DNA from 3 places in the Brevibacillus sp. Leaf182 genome. Region 1 is predicted to be linked to each of the others. Evidence: riboswitches for the same ligand, from Rfam matches in the RefSeq annotation. Region 1 holds a riboswitch; each other region holds the start of a gene.
What was found. A riboswitch is a leader RNA that binds a small molecule or an ion and turns the genes downstream of it on or off. The one in region 1 is predicted to bind cyclic di-AMP.

Region 1 (7,762 bases):
GGGAACTTGATGGCATTTCGCCGATCGCCGCTTCAGTTCATCCGCGACGCAGCAGAAGAACATGGAGAAGTCGTCCATTTTCGCTTCGGTCCTTCCCGCCATGTTTACCTGTTAACGAATCCGGATCACATCAAAGAGGTTTTGGTCAGCAAGCAGGCGCATTTTCGAAAAGGGAAAGGACTACAGGCGGCACGACCTGTTGTAGGGGATGGAATTCTCACTAGTGAAGGAAAAAAGCATCTGCGACAACGGCGTCTTATGCAGCCAGCTTTTCATCGAGAGCGTATTGCCAACTACGGAGGGGTGATGGTCCGCCAAGCAGTTGATCTTATGTCGGATTGGAAAACAGGGGAGCTGCGCGATATTCACTCAGACATGATGAAAGTAACCCTTGCGATCATTACGGAGACTATGTTCGGCAAAACCGTCAAGGAAGGTGCCGATCAGATTGGACATGCCATCGATGTCGGTTTGAAATACGTGGCAAACAAAGGCTCCTCTTTTATCGACATTCCGTTGTCCGTACCCACCAAAAGCAATCGGGAGTTCCTGGAGTCGAGTGAGCTGCTGGACAAAACGATCTACTCCTTGATCGAAGCTCGTCGTAATAGCAATGGAGAAGAGCACAAGGACTTGTTGGGGATGCTTTTAGCTGCGCGTGATGAAGATGATGGGGAAGGAATGACAGATGAGCAGGTGCGCGACGAGGTCATGACCATTTTTGTAGCTGGCCATGAGACGACTGCGAATACCATGTCGTGGATTTTCTATTTGCTGGCTACTCATCCCGAGGTGGAGAAAAAGCTGCATGACGAGCTATCGACGGTGCTATGTGAAAAGCTGCCGACAGTCGAGGATCTTCCCCAGTTGAAGTATACGAATCTTATTGTACAGGAAACGCTGAGGCTCTATCCTGCGGCCTGGACGATTAACCGGGAAGTGGTAGAAGAGGTTGAGATAGGCGGTCACACGTACAAGCCTGGCGATACGCTGATGATGAGCCAATATGTCATGCACCGTAACCCACGCTATTATGAGCAGCCTGAACAATTCATTCCAGAGCGTTTTGACAGTGACCTCTTAAAACGAAATCCAGCTTATGCGTATTTTCCTTTTGGCGGTGGGCCGCGTGTTTGTATCGGGAACAACTTTGCTTTGATGGAGGCAGCTTTGCTATTGGCGACGATCGCACAGCGGTATCGACTACGACTGGCTGAACCGAATCAGGCAGTAGAGCCCGAGCCGTTGGTCACCTTGCGACCCAAGAACGGACTGCCGATGCGTTTGGAGAAGAGATAGAAAAAAATGGAAATAGAGAGCAAAAAAAGAGGCATCTTATCACTACGGTTTCGCCGATTGTGTCAGATACCGAACTGGGGGTTATTTATCACTGAAAGCAACATGCTTACAAAAATTATTTTACAAGTAAAATATAAAGAAATAATTAACTAGGAATAAATCTATATAAAGTAAGGGTAGCTTGTGAAAGCTACCCATGGAAGAAGGGGATGGTGAAGGAGAAACTGCTTCCCATTCCCAGTTCACTGTTGACCATCAGATCTCCGCCGTGAAGCCGGACGATGCTCTTGCAAATTGTTAAGCCTAAGCCTGTACCGCCACTGTTGCGATTTCGTGATTTTTCCGCCCGATAAAACTTGGTGAAAATCTTCGGCAAGTCTTCAGAGGCGATTCCTTCTCCCTTGTCGATCACAGTAAAAAGGACATGCCCTTCTCGCTGATCACAAGTCAGGTAAATGGAGCCATCCGGTTTATTGTAGTGAATGGCGTTGTTCAACAAGTTTTCCATGACACGACGCAGCTTGGTCTCATCCGCTTCGATGTGTAGTTCATTGGAGATACGCAGCTTCCAGTGAAAGGTGAGGCCTGCCTCTTTGATTCTCGGCAAATAGTCCTCAATGATTCCTCTCAAGAAGCTTTTGACATGAATGCGGTTAATGTTGAGTCGGACTTCGGAGCTTTGGGCGGTGAAGTCCTGCAACTCATCCAGCAGTTTTTCCAAGTCCGTCGTTTTTAGCTCGATTTTACTCATCTGTTTCTGTATTTTGGTCATATCCGTCACACGACCGGAACCGATATAGGACGCATATCCTTTAATCGTGGTGAGTGGTGTACGGAAGTCGTGGGCGATCGAAGCAATCATTTCGGCCTGTCTTTCTTCCGCTAAGCGAAGCTCATCAACCATATCCCCAAAATATCGAAAGAGTTGTCCAAACTCATCATGCGAGCGATACGTAAATGTGACTAACCGTTTCCCTTCCTGGATTTCTTGGGTGACGCGCGATAATTCGTTCACGGGTCGTAGTATCCAGCGAACGAACAAAGCGAGCAGAACCAATCCCACCAGACTAATGCTTCCATAAATAAACCAAAGCATCATGGAAACCCCTGTCGTAGCCATCATGTCATAATCATCTGTGTAGAAATAAACAACGATCTCCCCCGTACGCGGTGGCTCCTGCTGAAAATGGTACTCAGCGACTACTTTGAGGTCACTTTGCTTGGCAGAATCGCCACGGTTTGATGCGGAGGGAGAAGGCATTTTCAAATTATAGGCGCGTGATGTTTTGCTGTAGATGGTGTTTCCATTGGCATCCTTCACGAGCATGCGGTACATCACGTCGTCTGGCAACTGCTTTTCAAGCTCCAAACGCTCGATGGGGTCCTTGAAATTACTGACGAGAAGCAATTGATTGAGCATGACCTTCTCTGCGGCTTCCTTCTCAGCCTGGTACTGATTATGCCGATCATTTTTGAGTTGAGCGACAATAATGTCTTGAAAAACAAATTTAAACAACAAGATGTTGAGTGTGATCAAGGCAATGAAGGAGAGAAAAATTTTATTACGTAAGCTCATTTAAAGCTTCTCCCCGATAAATACGTAGCCTGTCCCCCATTGTGTTTTAATGAACTGACGCTCTGTTTCCAATTTTTCACGGAGGTTTTTGATATGGACGGTCACTGTATTGAGCGAGCCATAACCATATCCCCAGACGCGGTCATAGATTTGCTCTCTTGTAAAGACGATGCCCGCATTTTCTGCGAGGAATGTGAGCAGTTGAAATTCTTTTGTCGAGAGCTCAATCTTTTGATTACATACATAAACGGAATACGTTTCTTTATGAATTTCTAGGTCCTTGAATTTCAAAACGGTAATCGGAGAAGAGGCCGTTTCCTTCTCAGGCTGCTCTTCCGTATGCTTGCGAATGCGCTCATAGCGGCGCAGGTGGGCACGAATGCGAGCGAGCAGCTCTTCTGTATCAAAGGGCTTCGTGATGTAATCGTCTGCACCGATTTCGAAGCCAACTACCTTATCTACCGCTTTTCCTTTTGCACTGAGAAACAGTATAGGCAAATCCCATTCACGGCGAATTTGAGAACAAAGCTCGTAGCCACTCATGTTGGGCATCATAATATCCAAAAGGATCAGGTTGGGTCGGTCTCCTTGGCTGAGCAGGGAGAGTGCATCTTCTCCGCTCTCTGCGGAGGAAACGGTGAAGCCCTCGTTCTCCAAAATGTCTTCTAGCAGTTCAATAATCTCCAGATTGTCATCGACAATTAAAATGTGTTCTTTCACCGGAACAACCCCCAGTTACTTCTATTAATAAGGAATACCATTCAAAGAATGGGTCTTGTCTATCATAACATGGTTTGACTTGATCAGGGGAAGAAACCCCGTAAGTTATTAAGTTGTTCGAATATATGGGGGTACCTCTTTAGACCAGGTACTAAATTTCGTCAGAAAAAGCCAGAGACGGAGTGTCCCTGGCTTTTATTATTTTGCCGAACGACTATTTTTGAGCTGGTTTTTCCGGCAACGATGCAGCTTGCACCGCTTTTTCCTTTTTCGGAATTTCTGCTTTTGCTAGAACAGGAACGCTGAGACGCTTGGCGCCTACATAACGCTTGCTCCAGTAGTATGGATCGTTCAACTTGGTGTTGACGACTCCACGACCAGATTCCGAGTGCACGAATGTGCCGTCTCCAATGTAGATACCCACGTGAGAAATGCTGCGACCGTTCGTATTGAAGAACACGAGATCGCCTGGCTGCAAATCTTTTCTGGCTACCTCTGTACCTAATTCGTACTGGGAAGCAGAATTGTGAGGCAGGTCTACACCTAACGCATCAAATACGTAGCGCGTGAAACCGGAGCAGTCAAAGCCTTTTTTGGACGTGCCAGATGATTTGTAAGGGGTACCGTACAAGTCGCTGACTACTTCATTGAGAGAATTCTCCTCAGCAGCCTGTGCAGCGCCTGCCCCCATAGCAAGCAATCCAGCCATAAATAAAGATAAAACCACCTTGCGCAAAAGAAACTGCTCCCTTCGTGAGCCTACGAGGTTAGCTGAAGGGTTCGGTCGAAAGGACGCCCTAGGCTGCTAGGAGTAGCAACCATTCACCCCAAAAACGTGGTTCCCCCGTTTCCGCCAAGCGGAATTCGGCTATTTTTCGATGTTTTTTTACACGCACTCTTACGAAGATTCTACGCGAGTCCTTTTTTTCCTTCTTTTTATCTGTTCGTTCACATATTCGTCACAGAAATGCCGTCAAATGCTGTAACGTTTTCGTTTGACAGTGCAAGCCGCCTTTCGACGCGGGCTGGTTCTGCCATGTGGGACAGCTCGTCCGATTAGGGCAGGAAATTGTCTCCGTCCAAGGACGGAGGGAAAAACCAACCGCACGCCCGTTATGGGAAGCCTATACCGAGGGCTACAATAAGGGCATAACGTTCCACAAGCACCACATGCAAAACGAATGGAGGTAAGCGAGTAATGAGCGAACGGTCTGGCAAAGTTCTACTCGGGCTGGTTCTGCTGCTAGTCGGTGGGTTGGTTCTACTAGATCTGGTGGGTATCGATATCGGAGACTTGCTCGGGTTCATCATTCCCGGTGTGATCATGATATACGGTGCCAAAAAGATTATGGGACAAACCGGTTCACGCTTTTGGGGAATCCTGGTCTTCCTATTCGGGTTCCTGATGTTGATTGGCAAGCTTGACCTACTATTTCACGCACTTCTGGCCATTGGGGTGATTTATCTGGGATATCGCTTACTGCGTCCCAGCCAAGAACCTAAACAAGCTCCACCTGCTTGGGAGCGTGAATGGGCCCAAAAAGTATTAAAGGAAGATACGCTAGACACTTGGGAAAGAAACGTAACCAAACGGTCCTAAGCGTTTTGGTAACCGCAATAACACTGTGTCGCAAGAGTCTTTTGGATGAACAATATGATGTGATATGATGAGGAGGAAAAAATAATGAGTATCTTTAAACGTTTGCGTGACCTGACAGTAGCTTCGGTAAATGATGCATTGGATTCGATGGAAGATCCGGTAGTAATGCTGAATCAATATATGCGTGACATGGAAGTAGAAATCGGACAAGTTGAAGTAGCGGTTGCCCGTCAGGTTGCACTGGAAAAGAAATTCCGCCAGCAATTGGACGAAGCCAATGCTCTGATCGAAAAACGCGATCGTCAAGTCAAGCTCGCCTTGACTGAGGGAGAAGATGAGTTGGCTCGTCGAGCACTCGCTGACAAGAAGCAGTATGAAGGCCGTGCAGCGGAATATGAGGCTCTCTACCTGTCAGCATCCGAGTCTGCTACGCAAATGCGAGAGAAGCTGGCTGAGCTGAAGGAAGAGTTCTATAAAATGCGTGCGAAAAGGTTCACACTGATGGCACGTGCACAAGTAGCTCGTACACAAAAGCAAGTGAATCAAGCAGTTGTCGGTATCGGCAATCAGTCCGCAGGCCGTGGCTTCGCCCGCATGGAAGAGAAAGTCATGCGCATGGAAGCAGAAGCGCAAATGAGTGGACAATGGCGCCAAACGAACCGCGCTTGGGAGAACGCTTTGTCTGACCTGGAAAAGGATGATCTCGATGCAGAACTTGCCAGTATCAAAGCATCCATCAATGAAGTGAAAACACCGGTAGCTAAACCAGTACAATCCTAATTCGACAGGAACTGGGGGACTGGGTGTAGAATAGATTGTGTCAATTCGGCAGCCTGTGTATATCAGGCTGCTTTTCCCCTAGGAGGTACGATTCTTGCAGGACTTCTTGGTCTTTTTGCGACGGTTTATCGCTGAGCCTGGACGCGTCGGTAGTATAATCCCCAGCTCTCGTTTTTTATGTGAGCAAATGTTGAAAAGCGTCGATTGGGCTTCAACCGATGTGATCCTGGAGCTGGGACCTGGTACAGGGGCATTTACTCAAACGATCTATCAGCGCTTGCGTCCCGGCACACAGTACGTGCTTGTGGAACGAGATTCCCATTTTCGCTCTATGCTTCAATCACGTTTTCCCGATCTTCCTGTCAGGGAGGAAGCGACTAAACTTAGGTCTTACTTGGAGGAGCAGAACCTTGCAGGTGCAGATGTCATTATCTCAGGTCTGCCATTCGCCAATTTTCCACAAGAGCTGCGGGCAGCAATTCTGGACGAAGTTCAATCTGTACTGAAGCCAGGGGGCCTATTTATTACATTCCAATATTCGCTACAACTCCAAGCTGAGTTGCAGGATCGTTTTCCCCGGGTCAAGATCGACTTTACCCTGTTGAACATTCCGCCTGCATTCATCTATACCTGTCGTAATGGTCAAAGTGAAAACGATCAGCATGGGGCGTGAGAGAGGAGACTTTTGTGAAACTGTCCCGTTTGCACAAAATGTTGGCTGGTATCCTGATTATTTTTACGGGAATCGGCCTTTTGTTAGATAGTTTGGGTATCATTTCGTTCGGTCTGTTTGATTTGTGGCCGATGGTGCTTATTTATTTCGGCCTTCGTTTGTGGGGGCAGAAAACTAGGATTGGCGGAGGGATTCTAATCTCCCTGGGGACCATCATCGCGATGGATATGTGGTTTGGTGTCGGGATCGATGATTTGTTCCAGATTGCAGTGCCAATCGTGTTTATTTATTTCGGGTTTCAGTTGATTCGGGGCAAGAGCAGCAGACAAGATCAACGTGTGAATCAACCTTTAGGCGATAGGGAGACTCCATCTGCTGCGGAAACGATTTTGACAAGTGATGCGAGTGTTCAGAGTGACGTAAAGGTTTCAACTGAGGAACGCCCTTGGCGAGACAACTGGAATAAATGGAAGCATGTTGGTGGCAAAATTCCTCATCACGATGGAATGTCTTCATCACCTGACGACACGTTGCCAAAAGATTCCCGCAGTTCTCTGATTGGAGATTATCACCTGACCTCGGGGCGTTTTGAACTGAATCACTTACATGTCTGGCATGGAATCGGGGATGTTGTGATTGATCTTTCCCGGGCAGTGTTGATACGGGATGAGGCGATTCTTGTCGTAGAGGGCTGGGTAGGCGATGTGACGATTTATGTGCCTGTCGATCTTCCTGTATCGGTAACGGCAGGGTTGAGTATTGGTGATCTGGAGGTGCTAAGCCACCGTCAGGGAGGTATCAATCGTAGTGTTAAGATTCGTTCAGATCAGTATGATGAAGCATTGCAAAAAGTAAACTTGCATATCTCGCTGCTTGTCGGCGATATAAAAGTCAAGTACATCTAGGAGGTACTGGCGGATGCGTCGACAGCGATTGGCAAGTATTCAGTGGCAATACGTGCGCTATGGCATGTTACTGGCCGTCAGTGCAGTTACTGCCGCGTTTATTTGTTTCTTTTGGCTATACTTTTTATGGAGAGATCACCCGGGGATTCATCGGTGGTACAACGAAGTAATCAGCGACCGCAACTTCGTGTGGTGGCTTGAAGAATATA
Region 2 (7,762 bases), on a different contig from region 1:
CTCGTCGGGAAAGATATAGACGGAATGGTAGAGCAGCAAGGACTCCTGATCGCGGTAGCACTCGTCAAATGAGATGGGCAAAAAGCGCTGAATCGTCTTGTCTCCAGACCCCGCTGTCAATGAAAAGGCACCGGGATTTCTTCCCCAAAATGCTGGCAAACTGTCGCAGCATAGTGTCTGGACAAAAGAAGTGAATGCTTCCCCCTTGCCGATTACGAGATAATGCTTCATAACAGCGCCTCCCCCTCCTTATTGAAGATCCTCAATGGACGAGATGTTCATGTACGAAGGAACCACGAGTCCGATTTTGGTTCCGTCGAGATTCGGACCCAAATCCTCGATTTGCCCACCAAATTTTTTTAAATAGCTCGTATCTGTAGACGGCAGCCAAGCCGCAACCATCCCATCTACATCCCCAATGGCCACTCCTGCCCACATCGGTCCTGTCTGCACCTGACTCAATTCGACTTCATACCCCAGCTTCTTCTCCAGCACATGCTCTACGACATGCGTGCTGGCAATCTCGGAATCCCATGCTACATAAGCGAGAGTTAGTTTCTCTTTTTGGACAGGCTTAATACCCTCCACCCATTTCCCTACTTTAGCTTCGTTGTTTTTTACCCATTCCGCAGCGGCTACTTCCGGATCTTTTCCGTCCATCATTTGGACCATGACTGACTCCATATCGGCTGGCTCCCACCAGAACTTATCCAGGAATTGATAGGCAGCAGGCTGATCCTCTTTCAGCCCTTTGCGCACGATGGTATGGATTTGTTCCGCTCCGCCAAAGCCGTTCTTTGGGTCCGCCAAGTATTTCAAATCCATCTTTTTAAACATCCAATGCGGCGTCCAGCCCGTAATGATAATCGGTTCCTTCGCTTCGTACGCCTTGATCAAAGCTGCTGTCATCGCTGCATCTGAGCCTTCGACAAGCTGCCATTTATCCAAGCCATACAGTTTCATGACTTCCTCTGTCTTCACCATCGAGCCTGCTCCTGCGTCGATTCCGATGATTTTGTAGTCGAGCTTTTCTCCAAGCGCGTTGTCCGACGTCTCAGAAGGAATCGGACCGATCACCGTTGCAGTCGGTATTGGTGTGTTTGTGTTTTGACTGGAGCAGCCTGCGAGCCAAGCTGTCGCTCCCATCATCACTGCCAGTAAAGCTGGAACCATTTTGTTCATCATGTATTTCTCTCCTTTTTCCCTGCATGTTGAGTAAGCCGATCCAAGATGATAGCGATGATCACGATGGATAGTCCCGCCTCGAATCCTCTTCCTATATCCACTTGTGATACAGCGCGATATACGTCTGCGCCCAAGCCTTTCGCCCCGATCATAGCCGCTATGACCACCATCGACAGGGCGAGCATGATGCACTGATTGACTCCCGCCAAGATTGTCGATTTCGCGTAAGGCAGTTGTACTTTTACGAGCTTTTGCCAGCCAGTTGCACCAAAGGCGTCCGCCGCTTCCTCCATTTCCGCTGGGACCTGACGTATGCCTAAGTTCGTAAGACGCACGATTGGCGGCAAAGCAAAAATAACGGAGGCAATAACTCCCGGCACCTCGCCCAAGCCGAAGAAAAAGATCGCGGGAATCAAATAAACGAACGCTGGCATCGTCTGCATCAAATCCAGTACTGGCGTGACCAGTTTGCGAAACGTATCATGTCTCGCGCAAAGAATGCCCACCGGAATCCCGATGGCGATCGAAATCATGGTGGCAGTGAGGACGAGTCCCAACGTCTCGATCGTTTCATCCCAGTACCCCAAGTTTTGAATGAGAGAAAGTCCGATAACCGTAAAGACCATGGACGCTCTCCCTGCAAAAACCCACGCAGCGGCCCCTAGCAGCAAGATGAGAATCAGCGAGGGTATCTCTGCCAAAACAGTGGAACAGTAAGTCACCATCGTGGAAATGACGATAGACACTGGATCAAACAATACCCCTTTGTACTGGCCCAGCACCTCCACAAATCCTTCCATCCATTCGCCAATAGGCAGCTTAGGCACGGCGTCCATCGCTCATCACCTCTGTTCTCTGGTGTTCTTGGACATTGACTTTACCTACCAGCCCGCCTAGTACCGCTCCTTTTACGATGACACCCAACAAACGCTGCTGCTCGCCCACTACCGCAATCGGGACATGCAGGTCTGCCATCATCGGGAACAAACTGTGCAGACGTGCGTCAGGTGAAACGGTAGGGAGGTCGGTTTTCATGATCGTCTCCAGCGAATCCCCCGTACCGATCGCAAGTGATACGTCATACGCCGTAATCAAGCCGAGCAGTGTGCGCTTTTTGTCCACGACGTACAAGCTGGACACACCGTTATCCATCATGAGTTGCAGTGCCACTCGCGCCCCTTTGTCAGGGGTGATTGCTTCTGCCCGTTTCATCACATTTTCAGCAACGAGCACCCTGGACAGGTCGGCATCCTCCACGAACTTCCGCACAAATTCATCCGCTGGGTCTGCCATGATTTCTTCCGGTCGGCCGATCTGAATGATCTGTCCGTCTTTCATAAAGGCAATCCGATCGCCCAACCGCAACGCCTCATGCAAGTCATGTGTAATGAACAGGATCGTCTTTTTCATCGTCATCTGAAGCTCCAGCAGCTCATCCTGCATGTCTTTTCGAATGAGCGGGTCCAATGCACTGAACGCTTCGTCCATCAAGAGAATATCGGGATGATTAGCCAAAGCCCGCGCCAATCCGACTCGCTGACGCATTCCTCCACTCAATTGATCCGGGTACGCATTTTCCCACTCAGTTAATCCAACGAGCGCGAGCGCTTCCCGTGCTTTTTCTTGCCGGAGCCCTGGTAGTACTTGTTGAATCTCCAATCCAAACTCCACGTTTTCTCGTACCGTCCGCTGCGGAAACAGGGCGAAATTTTGAAAAACCATTCCGAGCTTCTTCCTCCGCACCTCGCGCAAAGCCGTCGCCTTCATATGGACGATCTCTTCCCCATCGATCTCGATGCTTCCGCTCGTTGGGTCAATCAGTCGATTGCACAGTCGGATTAAGGTTGATTTGCCGCTGCCGGACAGGCCCATGATGACGAAGATTTCACCTTCCTCTACTTCAAAGCTGACCTGATTTACCCCGATAGACTGGCCCGTTTGCTTGTAAATTTGTTCTTTTGTACGTCCTTCCGCCAGCAGCTTCAAGGCCAGCTCGGGCTGCTTGCCGAACACTTTTGTCAGTTGATGGACTTTCATTTTGGGCATGGTATCCCCCATCCTTCTTTTTTGTAAATGAAAAAAGCCCGCGAAGTTTCCACACTCCAGCAAAACCAAGACACGCTTGATTTTTACTCGTGTTGAAAATCCGCAGGCTTACGTAATACCTGGCGTCCATTTTCAGGACTCCCTGTACTCTGTCTTCCTGATTTCGATTGTCAGCGGTTTATGTCGTACCAACTGCCTCCCAGCGATCTACACCCTTTCCTTCACGTCTGTATCGCGTAAGCTGCTCATCGGTATTGCCATAAAAAATAGGCCGATCCATCCTTTTTCTCCAGAACAAAGGTCCCAAAGAAAAAGCCTGCATCGGCCTATCACACGCCCGCAAGGAATCCCCCTGTTGCGCATTATATGCCTAGACTTTATCCATCCATGACCTTCCCTGCTTTGGCCGACGAGGTTAGCTGACGGGTAGGATGGCAGAGAAGACATTTTCTCATCCCTCCTGATCACTCAGGATTAACCCCAAAAGATTGGTTCCCCCGCTTCCGAGAATCTCGGAACTAGGCCGTATTGTGTTATTTCTTATTGGATCGTGATTGTGATTTGAATTATACGCTCGCTTCCAGTTATTGTGAATGTTCGTTTATCATGGTTTTAACTCGATTCTGTTTTTCTTTATGAGTCGGATTGGATTAGCTGTTAGTTGCTCATAAAATCAAGATATTGGTGCCGTTTACTCGCTGTTGTGGTGGGGAGGAAACAGGAGAAAACGCTCAGATTCTTGGAACCCCTGCGCGGAAGCATGGGGTGCCCGGCTCCGTGAAAAAAAGCGAAACCGCGTCCAAAGTAGTCCATTCAAGATGAGTCTCAGAGGTGGACGCTAAAGGCAGTTTCGCTTTTTTTCACTGCGCCTAGGTAGGTGTGTCCAAAGATCTTCGCTTATTTCTCCTGTTTCCTTTACGAGCTGATGAGGTTCTACATGCTTTTTAAAAGACAGCTTGAATGCTGCTTTCAAGATGTAGTAAAAAGCTGCTTGGGAAGAAGAACATTTCCAGTCCTAGCGCCTCTGGAGCCCAACCAAGCGGAGAAATGAATGGCGGGGGTTTTCAGCTTCAACCTCTGAGATTGCATCTCCGAAACTCTACTTTTGAAGCGCTCCCGACATTCATTTCGTAGCGGACAGTCTAACCCCTTGCGGGGCGTAGGCCGAAGCGTAGACTGGAAATGGGCTTCTTCCCCTCCACTACAGCTACTCAAATCACAATTAAAAAAAGCCCCTGCCTCATTAAATCAGGCAGGAGCTTTTTCAAAGGTACGATGATTAAACGACGTCGTAGCCTTGGTCTTCAATAGCTTCTTTTACTGCATCGAGAGTCAAGTTACCCTCGTTGTAGGAAACCTCAACCTTTTTTTCAGCCAGGTTTACTTTGCCTTCTGCACCCAGTTCTTTCAATGTGTTCTCGATGCGCGCTACGCATTTGTTGCAAGACATACCTTCTACGTTCAATGTGATATTTGTCATGATCAATCTCTCCTTACATTTTATGTTTTATAGGTAAGGCGGACAAAGCCGCTTGTTACTGTTGTTACAGCTTCACTCGTTGTAGTCTCAGTGCGTTGAGTACAACGGATACCGAGCTGAAGGCCATTGCGGCACCGGCAAGCCATGGAGCGAGGAAGCCGATTGCGGCAATCGGGATGCCCAAAGTGTTGTAGGCCAATGCCCAGAACAGGTTTTGCTTGATGTTGCGGATGGTGAGTTTGCTCATCTCGATGGCGTCTGCGACACTGGTCAGTTCGCCACGCATCAGGGTAATATCTGCTGCTTCCATTGCCACATCTGTACCTGTACCGATTGCCATACCGACGTCAGCGGTTGCGAGTGCAGGAGCATCGTTGATACCATCGCCGACCATCGCGACTTTTTTGCCTTGTTCTTGCAGTTTTTTCACTTCTGCGGCTTTGCCTTCAGGCAGGACTTCTGCGATGACGTGATCGATTCCTGCTTCACGGGCAATGGCCTCGGCTGTTTGACGGTTGTCACCGGTCATCATGATCACAGTCAATCCCATTGCTTTCATGCGCTGAACAGCTTGCTTGGAGGTTGGTTTGATCGTATCCGCTACGGCAATCAATCCAGCGAGCTTGCCTTCGACGACTGCGAGCATCGCCGTTTTACCGGAGCGCTCCAGTGCCAACATGGTATCAGACACTGCTTGGTACGAAATTTGATGCTTTTCCAGCAAACGGCGCGTACCGACGAGTACTTCTTTGCCAGCGACGGTTGCCCGGATACCGAAACCAGGAATGGCTTCAAATGAACCTGTATCGGACAGGGTGATTCCTTTATCCGCAATACCGCGAACGATGGCTTGAGCCAACGGGTGCTCGGAATTTTTCTCAGCGGCACCGACCAAAGAGAGCAGCTCTTGCTCTTCGATATCGATGGTGATGACGTCTGTCAGTTCTGGCTCGCCTTTGGTTACAGTCCCTGTTTTATCGAGGACGATCGTATCCAAGTGGTGAGCCGTCTCGAGATGCTCCCCGCCTTTGAACAGGATGCCCAACTCAGCTGCGCGTCCAGAGCCCGCCATGATCGAGGTCGGCGTTGCCAAACCGAGGGCGCACGGGCAAGCGATTACGAGTACAGCAATTGCTTTTTCCAAAGCCTCACCGAAGTTGCCAGGTATAACGAAGAAGTACCAGATCAAGAAGGTAAGAATAGCAATCCCTACTACGATTGGGACAAAAATCCCGGAGATGCTGTCAGCTACGCGCTGAATCGGTGCTTTTGTTCCTTGTGCTTCTTCCACTACTTTAATGATTTGCGCCAGAGCCGTTTCTTTTCCGACTTTGGTTGCTTGAACCTTCAAGAAGCCGTTTTTGTTCAAGGTGGCTCCAATGACGGTATCGCCTGCGGCTTTATCCACTGGAATACTTTCACCAGTCAGCATCGATTCATCAACTGCGGACTGTCCTTCCATGACGATGCCATCGACGGGTACTTTGTCGCCCGGCTTCACGTGAACGACGTCGCCCAGTCTCACTTCTTCTACAGGAATAGTCATTTCGACGCCATCCCGTACGACTACTGCTGTTTTTGCTTGCAAGCCCATCAGCTTGCGGATCGCTTCCGAAGAGCGTCCCTTTGCTTTTATCTCAAACAGTTTACCCAAGACGATCAACGTGATCAGTACCGCACTGGTCTCAAAGTACAGCTCCAGCATGTGGCCACCATGAGCACCGATGGAGTTGATCGCGACCCACAGGCTGTAGAAATAAGCAGCCGAGGTACCGAGAGCAACCAGCACATCCATGTTGGCACTCTTGTTGCGAAGGGCTTTGAAAGCTCCGACGTAAAACTGTGCGCCGATGATGAATTGTACCGGTGTTGCCAATGCGAGCTGTACCCACGGATTCATCAAGATTTCAGGCAGCCAGATAAACGAGGTGAAGGAAAAGTGGCTCACCATCGACCAGAGCAGCGGGAGCGACAGAATCGCGGAAATCCAGAACTTGCGGGTCTGACGTTTGATTTCTTCCTGGCGACGATCTACTTTTTCTTCTTCTTTTCCTTCTTCCTTACGAGTCGCCTGATACCCTAACTTTTCTACCTTTTGAATAATGTCCGTCACACTTACCTGTGATGAATCGTACTCGACAGTGGCTGTTTCCATCGCCAGGTTCACGTTTGCCTTCAGAACCCCAGCGGTTTTGTTCAAGCCTTTTTCGATCCGTGTGGAGCAAGCCGCACATGTCATTCCCGAGATGTTTAGCTCCACCTTGTCAGTGACGACGCCATAGCCGAGCGATTCAATTTTGGAGCGGATGTCGTCGATATTCGTTTTCGTTGGATCGAAGACGACTGTGGATTTTTCCAAAGCCAGATTGACGTTGGCAGTCTCCACTCCCTCCATTTTACCCAAGCCCTTTTCGATGCGCAGTGCACAAGCTGCGCAAGTCATCCCTGAGATTGCGACTGTTGCCTCTGCTGTTTTGGCACTCATTTTTAATCCCTCCAAATACCCTCACGGGGTATATTTTTTCGTATCGTTTCCCTTACGTTGTTTCCTGATCACACCTTTACTATACAATACCCCCACAGGGTATATCAAGTGCTTTTTTCAATTTTTTTCTAAATGGGCTTTTACGTGCTGAAAACACAGGAAAAATGCTTAGTCGTCATCCAGCTATTCTGCCGGACGAAGCCCTGCCACATGTTTTCCAGTCGCCTTTTTCCTCACTGCGTTCGGGCGGTCTCCTTCCAAACATATGGCAGTACTTCTTAACAGCGAAGATTTTGGCCGCACTTTTAAACCATAATGTGAGTTTGTACGGAGGAGTTACAACCAAGATAATTTTTTGAATTTGAGGAAGTCTTCTAAGTAACCCTCTTGAGACAGCTTTCAAGATGTTAACCACAGAGCTGCGCAGGAAGAAGCGCATTTCCAGTCCTAGCGCCTCTGGAGCCCGACCCAGCTTCGGAATCAATGGCGGGGATTTTCAGCTTCAACCTCTGCGAATACATCATCGAAACTCTACTTTTGAAGCGCTCCCGACATTTATTCCGAAG
Region 3 (7,762 bases), on a different contig from region 1:
CGTAATAATCTTTTCCTTGCAAGAGATAGGGGATCTCGATTTCCTTGACCACTTGATCAGCCAATGTCGAAAACTCGTGATCGCCCTCAACATTCTGGCAGATCAGTGTGAACTCATCACCACCCATACGGGCAATCGTCACATCGAATCCTTCCGCGCTTTTTTTGATCCGATCGCTCACTTCTTGCAAAAATCGATCTCCATACGTATGGCCTAGAGAGTCATTGATCATTTTAAAACGATCTATGTCCAGTACCAGCACCGCAAATCGAGTACCCTGTTCGCTATTGTTAATTATCGCCTCCTGTAAGGCTTGATGGAGCTTCCTTCTGTTCGGCAAGCCGGTTAATTCATCGTGAAACGCCTGATATTCCATCATCGACTTGGCGTCCTGCTCCAGCATACGTGTCTGGTCTTCGTAAGCCTCCAGGACCAATTGCTGCTCAAAGCTGAGCAGCTTCGTAATGGCTTGTGCCAGTTTTTTCGAGTCAGGATAAACCTCTTTCCGATCATCTATCATTCGCATGAGTGTGCCTAACAGGTTTTGAAAAGAACCCATGTACCACTTGGGAGGAAGTCCGATTTTTTGATGAACCATCGCAATCTTCAAGCGTTTTTCAATGAAGGCAGGATCGATCCGGCCGTCAAACATCTCGATTAAATGGTTCTTTAAGGCTTGACGTAATCGTTCAACGGTTGTATGCTCCATCACAATTTGTTTCAAAGAGTCTACATGGAGAATCGATTCATAAAAAGAAGAAGTAATCTGCTCAATTTCATTCTCAATGACAGGGCGAAACGCTGCGATCAACTGCAAATCCTCTTCCGTCAAGTTAATCATGTTCATTTGTGCGATAACTTCGGTGTTTCCCTCTATTAAAATCCGTGCAGAATCGTCTGCCGGCGAAATCGACGGTTGGCAGCATGCAGCGCTGTTTTCCTTGGACGAATTTGATGACTTCTGCATTTACATAGATTCTCCTTTTCCCTAGAACCAACGTACGTATAGGCTCATGCTTATTCACAAATATTCATTCGACATAATTCTACATTTTCCTCCATGTTTATCCATGACAACGATGAATACTACCTCTCAGGCAAAAGGAAAGAGTCTGCACGATTTATGTACAGACTCTAACAATATGTTGATGTGTTTTCTTATCTTTTGACATAAATGACGTCTCCTTTGGCAAATCGATCCCATACGCTTTAGCCTACTGAATGTTAAGTCAAATGGTAACGGATACAAAAAAAGAGCTTTACCATGGGTTCGGTAAAGCTCCGTTGCTTATTTCGTCTAGATGATTCACTCGGGTCATCAGTAAGGCTTAGACGGACGAGACTTTTGTTCGGCGTCCTTGACAGCCGCTCCGGGATTCGTTGCGCCCATCGGTCCGCCCATCTCTTTGCTGTTTCCGCCATTGCCCTGAGCGATTCCCGATTTCAAACGCTGGCCGTACTCTTCGTCACATTGCGAGAAGTAGCCAAGCATTTTCTCTTGAATGCGACGATCACAGGAGAGGAGTGCATCCGTCAGATTGGCAATGAGGTCTTCTCTTTCCCAGTCTTCCAAGAGGCGATAACGTTCTCCTGCCTGTTTGAAATCGTTTGTGCGATCAATCTTTTGACGAACGACCTTTCCTTCCACTTCTGGCTGATGATCGGGAGCGGCTTGCTTGGCTTCCTGCAATCCGCCAATCGTCGATGGCTCATAGTTAATATGCCGCTGCGTCCGATCTACATGATACAGCATTTGACCGCCTTCCTGGTTGGTAGCGACATGCTTTCTGGGAGCGTTAACCGGAAGCTGCAAATAGTTGGCGCCAACCCGATAACGCTGCGTGTCGGAGTAAGAGAAGGTCCTTCCTTGCAGTAGCTTGTCATCAGAAAAATCAAGTCCATCTACCAAAACACCTGTCCCAAAAGCAGCTTGCTCGACCTCTGCAAAATAGTTATCCGGGTTTTTGTTCAGTACCATTTTGCCTACAGGAAGAAACGGGAATTGATCTTCGGGCCATATTTTCGTTGGATCAAGCGGATCAAAATCGAGCTCTGGGTGATCGTCATCACTCATGATCTGGACGCACATTTCCCACTCCGGATATTCCCCTCGCTCAATCGCTTCATACAAGTCCTGCGTGGCATGATTGAAGTTTTTCCCTTGGATCTCTTCCGCCTGTTTTTGTGTCAAATTTTTAATCCCTTGCGTTAATGGTTGCCAATGGTATTTGACCAGGACCGCTTTTCCTTCGTGGTTTACCCACTTGTACGTGTTTACGCCAGAGCCTTGCATTTGCCGATAGTTCGCTGGTATTCCCCACGGGGAGAACAAAAACGTGATCATATGCATGGCCTCAGGCGTGTTCGAGATAAAGTCAAAGATCCGTTCCACGTCTTGAATGTTTGTAACAGGGTCAGGCTTGAACGCATGGACAAGATCAGGAAACTTCATCGCATCCCGAATGAAAAAAACTTTGAGGTTATTGCCAACCAGATCCCAGTTCCCGTCCTCTGTATAAAACTTCACCGCAAACCCACGTGGATCGCGCAATGTTTCGGGCGAATGTGTGCCATGATTAACCGTAGAAAACCGTACAAACACAGGCGTTTTTTTCCCACGCTCCGAGAACAGCTTCGCCCTTGTGTACGTAGAAATCGGCTCGTCTCCTACGGTTCCATACGCTTCAAAATAGCCATGTGCTCCGGCACCTCGGCTATGCACGACACGCTCAGGTGTTTTCTCCCGATCAAAATGTGTGATTTTTTCCAGAAAGTCGTAATTCTCCAGAACGGTTGGCCCGCGATTTCCAACCGTCCGCAAGTTCTGGTTGTCTGTAATCGGATGGCCTTGGCGATTCGTCAGGGTATTTTCTTCTGACTGGTTAATGGACTTATTGTTGTCATCCATATGAATCCTCCCTGTCCAGTTTTTCTCATATGTGGTTCATAACCATGGTTACCGAATGAGGGATTCTTTATGCGAAAAGACTAAATCGCTTCGTAAGCAAAATCATCGTTAAGCACTGGAACCGTGCCACTCTGATTCCATTGTGCTGCAAGTGCGACATCTTCCGGGTACCCCATGCTGATCAGTTCTTGGCCGGAAGCACATTTCTGCAAGTAAGCGGGAAGATGAGATTGGGCCGATCGGAAGGCTGCCACCGCCATTTCTGCCTCTGGCGACAAGCGATACCCCTCCAATTCGTGAAGCAGCGCACCTGCCGCAATCATATCCTCAATAGCAGGTCGCAATGCTCCATTTCCCCACCGTTCACCGCAAGCGATGACCGTCACAGATCCTTGCTGATGCTGTATGTATTTGGCGACGGATGACGCATTTCGCAAGCACGCTGCGATTACCTTCGCCCCTGTTTTCTTTGCCAACACGGTACAGGTCGATCCGTTTGGCGAGGGTAATACAATTCTGCTTCCCATTGGAACCGTTTTCAGACAGGCGGGTGAAAGGGATATTGGTTCTCCACGTTTTCCAGCGAGTAGCGCCGCTTTTTGTTTCGCGAATGCTAGGGCTGACTCATCCTTTACCTGATAAGGATAGACGATACCTCCACGTCCCGTTACGATATCGACACACGTGCTGAAGGAAAGCACATCGATAATAACGATCATATCCGATGCAGCTCCGACATGTTCCACCCCTTCATATCCCCAATCAAATCGTGCCGTGTAATCTAGTTGTTTGCATACAGGTGTTTCTCCCAAAACCTCCACCATCCTCTATCCAAAATAGTTACTCGTACCCTTACGTTCGCCGTTACAAAATAAGACAAGAAACAATATCGTATTATTGTCCCACTAGATTACACAAGAATGGAGTGAACATGGATGTCTGAAATCGAACACGACGACGATCAAGGTAATACTGAAAGAAGAAGTCACAGACGCCCAAAAAGAAATACTGTGAGAACAACTGGTATTTTGCAAAACAACCTCGCCCGTGCTCTCACCGCTCACCTCGACCTGGTAAATCTGAACACAGAAGAGGTTGAAGTACGTGTGCAAGTATTGAACTGGGGTAACGCAGTTACGCAAACGAATCCGGTTAGCACCTTGCTTGACATCACGCAATTTATCCCTGCGAATACTCGCACTGCTTTTAATGCGCTGGTCCCCGCTTCTTTCCACTATGAAGTGCGCCTTACCGTAGCAGAAAACAATGAAAATGTCCTTCTCACCACTTATGGCCGTACTTCTATCGGCGGCGGTCAAGTTGTTGGTCTTTCAGTTCTTGACAGTCAATTCCAAACTGTCGAAATCGAAACTTGTATTTAACTATTTTGCACGAAAAAAATGAGGAATTATGGTGGGACGCCATAGTTCCTTTTCTAATCCATTAAAAGGCGCTGGGGACTATCCCAACGCCTTTTTCCTTTTACGACCACGACAAAAAAACTGCCCTCGAAAGGACAGTTTTTTTTAAAGGGAGACTTACAGTTTTACTACGTTCTCAGCTTGTGGGCCACGGTTGCCTTGAACGATGTTGAATTGAACTTTTTGACCTTCGTCCAAAGTTTTGAAACCGTCACCTTGGATTGCGCTGAAGTGTACGAATACATCGTCTCCGCCTTCTACTTGAATGAAACCGAAACCTTTTTCTGCGTTAAACCATTTTACTGTTCCGTTCGTTTGCATTTAAAAAAACCTCCAAAAATTCAATTTGAATATGCTAGTCATATTTACCGAAGCAAATAAAGCTCACATATCATGAAGAAATACCAAATCATGTGCTATGATACGCCTTCATGATATGTGAATTTTACCTACTCAGCCAATATACGAATGTCATAGGACGGAACTGCAAAATTAAAAACTAAACCTTTTGAAAACCTAAAACAATGAAAGCCCTTCCTCTCTTCCATCCTTGCGGCTCCGATGACCGCGCCAGTGTGAATCGGGGATTCAAAAATGTTATCCATCAGCATACAAATACACCTCGATGAATGATTAGGTATCAATTTTTCAAGTAGCAACCTCATTCTACCATGGTTGTCCAATAAAAGCAACCGTTCACCCTTATACTGGGAAGGCGGTACTCTGTTACAATAGCATTGGGAGGGATTTCATTGCATACTTTGACAACCATTCAATTATCCGAATTGCTTCAAAAGAAAATGCCAGTACTTTTATTGGACGTACGCGACGCCGAAAAATTTATTTCTGGCAGCCTCGTTCATGAAAACGCATCGACACGTAACGTCCCCTATCTTCTAATGAAAGAACAGGACAAGCCGTTTGATGAAGAAACCGAAAAACTTGCGCAAAATGTGCAGATTGTTACCCTATGTACAACAGGTAACAAAGCACAAAAAGCTGCCGCTCTTCTTCGTGAGAATGGTTTTCAAGCAAATGCATTGGAAGGCGGCTTAACCGCATGGAAGGAACAATCAAACGAAGCGAAATGAGCCTAATTTATCAACGATTCTAGCTATTTGCCATATATTACTCCTTTATTTCGATTGGGATTGTCTGATATTGTTGTTCATGCCAAACGAAATAAGCCGAGACTTCCTCCTGAAAAGGAAGTGCGGGGGACTTTTTTGTGGATGAGATACTCCACATTGGGGTGAATCGCCGAACTGGCGTAGGGTTGTTTCCTCAATCCGAATCCGACAACTAACCTCGTAGGCAAAAAAAAGGAGAGATTTGTTTTATGAAACGTTTTGGTTCTGTTACAATCGCGATGACTCTTGGTCTGGGCTTGGCTCTAACAGGCTTCGCTACTTCTGCTTCGGCTGCTTCTAATTGCCCTGTTCCTGGCGGACAATTCCAATATTATATGCCACAATTCCAAAAAGCTCCAAATTCCCAACAATTTTGGAACTTCTTTCAACAAAAACAAGGCTTTGCCCCTGGACAATCAATGCCAGTACAACAGCCAATGACGCCGATGCAACCAGCAAAGCCGGTACAACCAGCTCCAGTTCAAGCTGCACCAGCGCAACCTAGCAATAACGTCACTCAACCTGCCGCTCCAGTAAATCAAGCGGATCAAGTAAAAACTGGTGATTTTGCGAAACAAGTCGCGGATTTGGTGAACCAAGAGCGTGCAAAAGCAGGTCTCAAGCCTGTTGAAATGGATGCAGCACTGTCCAAAGTAGCGTTGGCAAAAGCACAAGATATGTCTGCTAACAACTATTTTGACCACAACAGCCCAACGTACGGTTCCCCATTTGATATGATGAAGCAGTATGGAATTCAGTACTCGACTGCAGGTGAGAATATCGCCATGGGTCAACAGAGTCCACAAGAAGTTATGCAACAATGGATGAACAGTGAAGGCCACCGCCAAAACATTATGAACCCTGCGTTCACCAAAATTGGTGTAGGCTTCACAAATGGTTACTGGGTACAAGAATTTATCGGATAGAACGCTTTGCACGAAACGAAAAGCCGGTGTCTCTTAATCGAGACCCGGCTTTTTCGCGTAGGCACTATTCCTGCTGTGCTTCGGATGCCTGCTTTTTGGGGGTACAACAGCAGCTATCCTGCTCATTTACCAAAGCGACGTCCTTTTGATGCATTTTTTGCTTGGTTGGGTAAGCAGATACTTGCTGCAGCTCGGCATTGACATCAGACGATTGGTTCATCCGTATAGCCCCCTTGCCGTTTTTTGTGGTGCATCCCTAGTATGCTCGCGGTTGTAAACGGCTCATTCCTAAGGAACATTGGAAGCACATGCAAATTAGCCTATCTGCTAATAATATGTTCAAGGTCTTTTAAGGCAGCCGCTGCTGCCGCTACAGGATCTGATTTTCCTCCAACGACTAATAAATCCCCCATGACATCTGTTTCAACCCGTATCGCTTTGGTCGTACCTGATACAGAAGCAAATGGATGAGTATAATCCACTGCACAGAGCTCCACTGCTACAGAATGCGTGCCATTCGCTTCCTTTTGGATAGTTCCGATCAGCTTGGGAATCTTCGAATGCTTTTTCCACGTCTCGATTTGTAACGAGGTTATTTCGCGAATACTTGCGCGTGTGATATCGGTCAGATTTACTTGCATGCCAAAAGCAGCGTTTGCCAAGATCGTGAGCTTCGAAGCTGTATCCCAACCATCGATATCGTACGAAGGGTCCGGTTCGGCAATCCCCATCTTCTGAGCGAGCTCGACTGCTTCCGCACAAGTGAGCCCCTCTTCCATCATTTTTGTGAGCACGAAGTTCGTCGTTCCTGTAAAAATGCCTTCGACTCGTTTCACTTCACAACCTGCCAAGTTATATTGCAATAGATCGATCGTCGGTAGAGCTGCTGCTGTTGCTCCACTCACTTTCAACGCGACGCCATTTTTTTTGGCTAGAGCGGCTAATCCAGCATAATCGACAACGAGCGCACCTTTTGAAATCGCGATTGCATGCATAGCATTTTCTAATGCATGACGAATATAAGTAAGACCGGGTCCTCCCTCTTTTTCAGATGGACCTGCCTCGATGAGCACGTCTGCTTGAGCTGACTTGATAAATTCCAGCGCGTTCCAAGATCGGTTCCTTGTTTGTTTTGTATGAGCATAGTCTTCCCATTTTCCTGAATCGATTCCGTTCTCATCGTAGAGACCAGAAGCTGAACGAACGACTCCCACGAGTCTGACATCCGCTTGATAAAGCTCGCGGTATCGCTCCCGTCGCTGCTCCAACAATCTGGCTACCTGACGTCCTACTGTTCCAAAGCCTGTTAACATAATATTCCAACGTTTCATGAGTCAATCTCCTTGCTGTCTATTCCGTTTATTTCCGCCATTTTTT

Region 2: linked by a shared signal. The riboswitch ahead of ASG16_RS02835 (quaternary amine ABC transporter ATP-binding protein) and the one ahead of ASG16_RS10795 (C40 family peptidase) in region 1 are both predicted to bind cyclic di-AMP.
Region 3: linked by a shared signal. The riboswitch ahead of ASG16_RS27625 (YkwD family sporulation-associated protein) and the one ahead of ASG16_RS10795 (C40 family peptidase) in region 1 are both predicted to bind cyclic di-AMP.

What each region holds. Positions count from the first base shown of each region.
Region 1 is NZ_LMPN02000020.1:66,792-74,553, reverse strand. Features, by position in the region: gene ASG16_RS10810 (cytochrome P450) at 1-1,299, shown strand, start outside; gene ASG16_RS10805 (sensor histidine kinase) at 1,490-2,875, opposite strand; gene ASG16_RS10800 (response regulator transcription factor) at 2,876-3,595, opposite strand; gene ASG16_RS10795 (C40 family peptidase) at 3,810-4,331, opposite strand; cyclic di-AMP (ydaO/yuaA leader) riboswitch at 4,336-4,475, opposite strand; gene ASG16_RS10790 (LiaF transmembrane domain-containing protein) at 4,794-5,195, shown strand; gene ASG16_RS10785 (PspA/IM30 family protein) at 5,280-5,975, shown strand; gene ASG16_RS10780 (class I SAM-dependent methyltransferase) at 6,070-6,648, shown strand; gene liaF (cell wall-active antibiotics response protein LiaF) at 6,663-7,553, shown strand; gene ASG16_RS10770 (HAMP domain-containing sensor histidine kinase) at 7,567-7,762, shown strand, end outside.
Region 2 is NZ_LMPN02000014.1:155,627-163,388, forward strand. Features, by position in the region: gene ASG16_RS02820 (hypothetical protein) at 1-231, opposite strand, end outside; gene ASG16_RS02825 (glycine betaine ABC transporter substrate-binding protein) at 250-1,185, opposite strand; gene ASG16_RS02830 (ABC transporter permease) at 1,182-2,021, opposite strand; gene ASG16_RS02835 (quaternary amine ABC transporter ATP-binding protein) at 2,005-3,231, opposite strand; cyclic di-AMP (ydaO/yuaA leader) riboswitch at 3,620-3,766, opposite strand; gene ASG16_RS02850 (copper ion binding protein) at 4,511-4,711, opposite strand; gene ASG16_RS02855 (heavy metal translocating P-type ATPase) at 4,776-7,196, opposite strand.
Region 3 is NZ_LMPN02000037.1:12,158-19,919, reverse strand. Features, by position in the region: gene ASG16_RS27655 (EAL domain-containing protein) at 1-967, opposite strand, end outside; gene ASG16_RS27650 (catalase) at 1,319-2,908, opposite strand; gene ASG16_RS27645 (2-phosphosulfolactate phosphatase) at 2,989-3,729, opposite strand; gene ASG16_RS27640 (hypothetical protein) at 3,844-4,290, shown strand; gene ASG16_RS27635 (cold-shock protein) at 4,447-4,650, opposite strand; gene ASG16_RS27630 (rhodanese-like domain-containing protein) at 5,082-5,420, shown strand; cyclic di-AMP (ydaO/yuaA leader) riboswitch at 5,505-5,661, shown strand; gene ASG16_RS27625 (YkwD family sporulation-associated protein) at 5,669-6,385, shown strand; gene ASG16_RS31090 (hypothetical protein) at 6,450-6,605, opposite strand; gene ASG16_RS27620 (homoserine dehydrogenase) at 6,706-7,716, opposite strand; gene def (peptide deformylase) at 7,720-7,762, opposite strand, start outside.